3 regions of the Paraglaciecola sp. L1A13 genome follow, and region 2 is predicted to be linked to each of the others. Evidence: predicted binding sites of a transcription regulator. Region 2 holds the regulator's gene; each other region holds the start of a gene.
What was found. The regulator LexA, encoded in region 2, represses DNA repair genes until DNA is damaged. The targets are predictions, from matches to a motif close to TACTGTATNNNNATACAGTA.

Region 1 (2,282 bases), 210 kb from region 2:
GTTCTTTGCCAAGGCGGCCTTGGTTGTTATCTATGACCGCATTAGCAGCTTTAAGAATATTGCCCGTAGAACGGTAGTTCTGCTCTAGGCGTATGGTTTTAGCATTCGGATAGTCACGTAAAAAATGCTGAATATTTTGTACGTTGGCCCCACGCCAGCCATAAATTGACTGGTCGTCGTCACCAACAATTATCATATTGTTGGTAGGGGCAGCTAATAGACGTAGCCAAGCATATTGAATATTGTTGGTATCTTGAAACTCATCAACTAATACGGCGCGAAATCGATTCTGATAATGTTTAAGTAGCTCTGGATTTTCCGACCATAGGCGATGAGCGCGAAGCAGCAACTCAGCAAAATCTACTAATCCAGCCCGATCACACGTTTGCTGATAAGTTTGATAGATGTCACGCAGTTTTTGCTGATTGTAATCGCCATGAGTATCAATATGCTCTGGGCGTAAGCCTTCGTCTTTATTGCCATTTATGTACCACTGAACGTGCTTGGGCGCCCATTGCTTTTCGTCCAAGTTCATACTTTTTATCACCCTACGCACTAAACGATATTGATCATCTGAGTCGAGGATCTGAAAATTTTCGGGTAACTTGGCTTCAGCGTAGTGGGTGCGTAGCAGACGATGGGCAATACCATGGAAGGTACCTATCCACATGCTGGTTAGTGCACCGCCTTGCAACTCTTCGATCCGCCCACGCATCTCTCGAGCGGCTTTATTGGTAAAGGTTACCGCCAGAATACCCCAAGGTGCGATACCTTCGACTTCCATTAACCAGGCAATACGGTGAACCAATACGCGAGTTTTACCGCTGCCCGCACCGGCCAAAATAAGCATATCGGCGGCGGGAGATGCAACGGCGTCGCGTTGTTTATCGTTGAGTTGTTCTAAGAGTCGAGATACATCCATGGGGAGAAAAATGCTGTAGAATTATGCTTGCATTATAACAGTTATACTGTGTTTTTATACAATTAATGAATTTGTTCTTAGTCAATATTGGGCTTTAACATCACAACTGATTACACTGCAAAGTAATACGAACTAGAGGGTATACCGTGGACAATAACTTTTGGCTAACGCTTCGTGATGAAGCTAAGGTGATGGCTGAAAAAGAGCCCGTACTCGCGACCTACGTTGACGAATGCATTTTAAAACAAGATAACTTTGCTGGGGCATTGAGCTTTATTTTGTCTAATAAACTGTCAGACAAAGTCATGTCGGCCGAAGCACTGCGTAGCATGTTGAGCCAAGCCTATCGCGATCAACCATTGCTTGTTGACGCAACGGTTTTTGACATTCAAGCCACGTTTGAGCGTGATCCTGCAGTGAAATCTTTCCTTACAGTCTTGTTATATTTTAAAGGCTTTCACGCTATTCAAGTACATAGGTTTGCTCATATGCTCTGGTTGATGGGACGCCATGAATTGGCCCTGTTCGTGCAAAGTCGAAGCTCTGAAGTATTGTCAGTAGACATTCATCCAGCTGCCTATATTGGCCAAGGCGTGATGTTCGATCACGCTACAGGCATTGTAGTTGGTGAAACGGCGGTGATTGAAGACAATGTATCCATTATGCAATCAGTGACACTTGGCGGCACAGGAAATGAGAGTGGCGATCGTCATCCAAAAGTACGCCGAGGTGTAATGATAGGTGCAGGCGCTAAAATATTGGGCAATATTGAAATTGGGCCAGGAGCTAAAGTGGGGGCGGGTAGCGTGGTATTAAGTGATGTACCTGCCCATGTAACTGTCGCGGGTGTACCTGCTAAGATTGTTGGTAAACCGAGCTGCCAAAATCCGTGTCTGACCATGCGCCAAAACGTATTAGAAGACTAATTACAAATCAGCTAAAGCTTAGCTGATTTGTTCTATCGGACCCGAGCAACGGCGGTATTTACTGTCAGTTGAATTTACCGGCTATAGGGTGCAAAGCTCACTTAAGTGTTGCAACTGAATATCCGGTAAAACGGTCACATCTTCATTCTGAAGGTTCATATTGCGATTATCCGCATACCAGGCACTCATAAAGCCAGCTTTTTTCGCACCAAGCACGTCTTTTTCTAAGTTATCCCCTACGTGCAAAATAGAATCACTCGGTAAATTAAGCAACTGTTGGGCAGCATCGAACATGGCGTTATTGGGCTTCATAGGAAACGCTAAGCTGGCATGAAAACTTTTTTGAAAATAGTCCGCGATACCAATTTGCTCAAGGTTGACGTTGCCATTAGTAATAGCTACCAAAGGCCAACGTTCACCAAGCTCGCTTAGAA
Region 2 (2,282 bases):
GGTCTTTACCGCACAATTCAGCACATTGACCGCGATAGATACCAGGCTCGTTTACTTTCGTCCACGCGTCATTAATAAAACCGGGGTTAGCGTCTTGTTTAATAGCGAAGTCAGGCACCCACCAAGAATGTATGACGTCGTCTGAAGTAATCAAAAAGCGTACGCGCTTATCTGTCGGTATCACGAGGGGCTGATCGACCTCTAGAAGATAATTAACGCCTTTGTCCAATTTGCCAGATATCTCGCCGGCTTGAGTTGCTAAACGAGAATAAAACTCAACGTCGTTATCCATGTATTTGTAATGCCACTTCCATTGTGAGCCTGTCACTAGCACGGTGATATCAGGCTCACTGGCATCCTCCATAGCGATTAGCGTTTTCGCTGCAGGAACCGCCATAACAATTAAAATAACAAAAGGGATAACGGTCCAAGCGATTTCGACTTTTACACTTTCGTGAAAGTTGGCTGGTTTTGCACCTCTGGATTTACGGTGAAATAAAATGGAATAAAACATCGCTCCAAAAACACCAACGGCGATAACCACACAAATAATAAACATCAACATATGCAAGTCATATACATCCGCACTGATGTCCGTGACACCTTTGCGCATATTTAGTTGATATTGATCTAAGTCAGATACGGACTCTGCGAAAACAGTACCGCTTTGAAACGCGCTTAGCATTGCCATCACACTCAACGAAATTTTCTTCACTCGACCCCCTGCTTGTCAAACGTTTGAAATAGTGGCGATAGCCAGCAAAATTTACGTCTTCATTTATTATTATAAGATTCAATACAAGTTAATAAATGTTACCAACTTGTTAAGGATGCAACAAGCATTACCCAAAACAGGGGGAAGAGTCCAGCTATTTTGTTTATTTTATATTCAATTGGGTAAAATTTAATCAATCAATCAGTATGTTACGTTTACATCTCAGTAACAAAAAAAATTGCAATAATAATCTAGATGAGGCTTGTTATAGAGTATAAATAGGGGGGGAAATGTTCATTCAAAAATGCATTGGGGCTTCATTGCGAAACCCCAAACGTAATACATATTTATCAGAGTAAATCAGTACAAACTGTTTACCTGCTTACATCCAATCTGAATTACGTATCACGCCCACAGCGATACCTTCAATATTGAAAGGTTGGGTTGCTAAGTCGACTTTAATGGGCTGAAATTCTTCGTTCTCAGCATGTAAGATTACTTGGCGACCTTTGCGTTCAATGCGCTTCACCGTGACATCTTCATCAACACGTGCCACAACTACTTGACCGTTGTGAACGTCAGTAGTTTTATGTACAGCGAGTAAATCACCATCCAAAATACCAATGTCTTTCATGCTCATTCCACTAACACGTAGTAAAAAATCAGCACTAGGCTTGAATAAATTCGGATCGACTTTATAGTGCATTTCAACATGCTCTTGAGCCAAAATCGGTTCGCCAGCAGCTACTCGCCCAATGAGAGGCAAACCTTGATTTTCTAATTGATCTTCTAATGGCTCAGTAAGTCTAATACCTCTGGAGGTACCCGGTAATATTTGAATGGCGCCTTTTCGTGCTAAAGCTTTTAAATGTTCTTCAGCGGCATTAGCAGATTTAAAACCAAGATGCCTCGCAATTTCCGCACGTGTAGGCGGCATTCCGGTATCGATCATAGTGGTTTTAATCAATTGCAAGACTTCTTCTTGCCTAAGAGTTAGTGGACGCATACACAGCCTGTTGTTTCATACAGTTTAACTGTGAGTATATACAGTCGTTGCTAAATCTCAAATATTTATTGTTCACAGTCGTTTGAGGGGGAATTTATACAAGACCTCTGACCTGTAAACTGATCCTACGGGGTGGAAAAGCTGAATAACGTGGTATCCTATTGAGGTCTTTCACTATTTAGGTACCACTCTATGGCATGGCTGCATACACTGCTGCTAACAATTATATCTGTTCCGCTTAAATGGCTCGTTAAGGTCAACAGCATCCCCACAGATATACAGACTGAACTTGGGATCGATACAGCTAAACCTATTATCTATTTATTACGCACGCACTCGGTCACCGACCAATTTGCTTTAAAGATGTCGACCAATTACTTGGGTTTGCCCAAACCAACTGATACGGTGAGTATTGGTGGCCAAGAATTACCCGCCTGTTTGTATTTACAACAACCTCGCTCGATCTTGACCCGTAAAGTTAAAATTACCAAAATCGCCGATGATGTCACTCGACTATTTCAAATTCACAGAGAACACCCCGAATTAGATTTGCAAATAGTA
Region 3 (2,282 bases), 1.2 Mb from region 2:
ATGATGAAACTGCGCCAGTAGGACGCATGTTAATCGATAAAACCTACACTGGAGCGTTAGTGGGTAAAGGCGTAGGGCAAATGATCAGTAAGCGTACTGAAAATGGCACTGCCGTGTACTTCGCCATCGAGGAGTTTGAGGGCAGTCTCGCGAATAAAAAAGGAGGTTTTACCCTGCTGCACAAAGGTGAAATGTCAGCTGCGGCCCAATCGTTAGAGATTACAATTTTGACTGGCTCGGGAAGTCATGATCTACGTGAGATTAGCGGTAAAATGCGTATTATTCAGCAAGAAGATAAGCACAGTTATGAACTGGAATATCATTTATAGCGTACAGTTTCTATTATTACCGCTCAATGCATTACGTGTGATTATTAATTTACCGTGGACTAACAACGACAAAAATGCGCATTTACCGGATAAACTAAGTGGAAAAAATAATAGGTAGTTGCCTATGCAGTAGTGTGCGTTTTGAATGTGATGATGTGATAAAACACTTTCATTTATGTCATTGCTCGCAATGCCAAAAAGCGACAGGTTCAGCTCATGCATCGAACCTATTTACTGAGATTAATAATATTACATGGCTTGCTGGTGCAGAACTGGTCAAGCGTTACGACGTGCCCGGACGTAGCATCTCAAATGCGTTTTGTGGCCAGTGCGGAAGTGCGCTACCTTATGCGTCTTTATCTGGTAAAGCCTTGGTGATCCCGGCAGGTTGTTTAGATAATGCATCAAGTACCCAACCGCAAAGCCATATTTTTTATGCTGAGAAAGCGAGCTGGTACGAACCTGCGTTAGGCAGCATAAAATACAATACCTTACCCAGCGAAGAGTAATCAAATATGTTGTTTTGTTGATTAAAAACTCTGCGCACGTATAACCTTGCATAGAAATGACACTAAGTAATGGGAGTGTAGGGGCTAGTATTGGCGAATAAGACAGATATCTGCCCGCTGTACCGTACAATAATATTAATTTAAAATTTAGTTATGTTACGTCAATCAACGACTTTGTTGTCTTAACAAAGGCCCAACATGACTATTTTTAGAAAGCGACTTGTAACTGTATGGTTGTACAGTATAATAACAAAATAGAATTTCAAATTCCGGAGACCGAAGAATGGTTACTACGACAGACAAAAGCAAAGCATTAGCCTCAGCAATGGCCCAAATTGAAAAGCAATTTGGCAAAGGCTCAATTATGAAATTGGGTGAGAATAGAACAATGGATGTAGAAACTATTTCTACAGGCTCGCTGGGTTTAGATATTGCTTTGGGCGCTGGCGGCTTCCCGATGGGACGAATTGTTGAGATTTACGGGCCTGAGTCAAGCGGTAAAACCACTTTGACGCTTGAGGTTGTTGCTGAAGCTCAACGTAACGGTAAAGTATGTGCTTTCGTTGATGCGGAACATGCCCTTGACCCAATCTATGCCGCAAAATTGGGTGTTAATATCGATGAACTTTTGGTCTCTCAACCTGACACGGGTGAACAAGCACTAGAAATATGTGACATGTTAACGCGCTCTGGTGCTGTCGATATTATAGTGGTCGATTCAGTCGCCGCCTTAACGCCAAAAGCAGAGATTGAAGGTGATATGGGAGACAGCCATATGGGTCTTCAAGCCCGAATGCTTTCGCAAGCAATGCGTAAGCTGACAGGTAATCTAAAACAGTCGAACACGATGATGATTTTCATCAACCAGATCCGCATGAAAATTGGTGTGATGTTTGGTTCTCCTGAGACGACTACTGGTGGTAATGCCCTTAAATTCTACGCGAGTGTTCGATGTGATATTCGCCGTATAGGGGCTGTAAAAGACGGTGATGAAATCACAGGTAACGAAACCCGAGTAAAAGTGGTTAAGAACAAAATTGCACCGCCCTTTAAACAAGCTGAATTTCAGATTATGTACGGTGAAGGAATTAACAGAGATGGCGAGTTAATTGACTTGGGCGTAAAACACGGATTTGTGCAGAAGGCTGGCGCTTGGTATAGCTATGGCGAAGAGCGTATCGGACAAGGTAAAGCAAATTCAACCAAATATCTCAAAGAGCATAAAGAAGTGCGAGACGAACTGAATAAAAGACTCAGAGATTTACTGTTAAGCCCTAAAGATCCTGCACCGAAAGAAGCGGTGGTTCCAGAGCAAGAAGAATAAATTATAAGTAGAAGAATACGTTCTTCAACTTTGTATAAACGAAAAGACCGTCGACTGACGGTTTTTTTGTGCCTATTTAATGAGACCTAAAAAAGTTTATGTGCTCATTGATTCGAGGTG

Region 1: the regulator LexA is predicted to act here: its motif matches at 967-986, upstream of uvrD (DNA helicase II).
Region 3: the regulator LexA is predicted to act here: its motif matches at 1,063-1,082, upstream of recA (recombinase RecA).

What each region holds. Positions count from the first base shown of each region.
Region 1 is NZ_CP047024.1:4,684,940-4,687,221, reverse strand. Features, by position in the region: gene uvrD (DNA helicase II) at 1-922, opposite strand, end outside; gene cysE (serine O-acetyltransferase) at 1,069-1,848, shown strand; gene GQR89_RS19955 (HAD-IA family hydrolase) at 1,930-2,282, opposite strand, start outside.
Region 2 is NZ_CP047024.1:4,890,489-4,892,770, forward strand. Features, by position in the region: gene coxB (cytochrome c oxidase subunit II) at 1-691, opposite strand, end outside; gene lexA (transcriptional repressor LexA) at 1,098-1,721, opposite strand; gene plsB (glycerol-3-phosphate 1-O-acyltransferase PlsB) at 1,914-2,282, shown strand, end outside.
Region 3 is NZ_CP047024.1:3,713,994-3,716,275, reverse strand. Features, by position in the region: gene GQR89_RS15765 (DUF3224 domain-containing protein) at 1-329, shown strand, start outside; gene GQR89_RS15760 (GFA family protein) at 428-838, shown strand; gene recA (recombinase RecA) at 1,122-2,162, shown strand.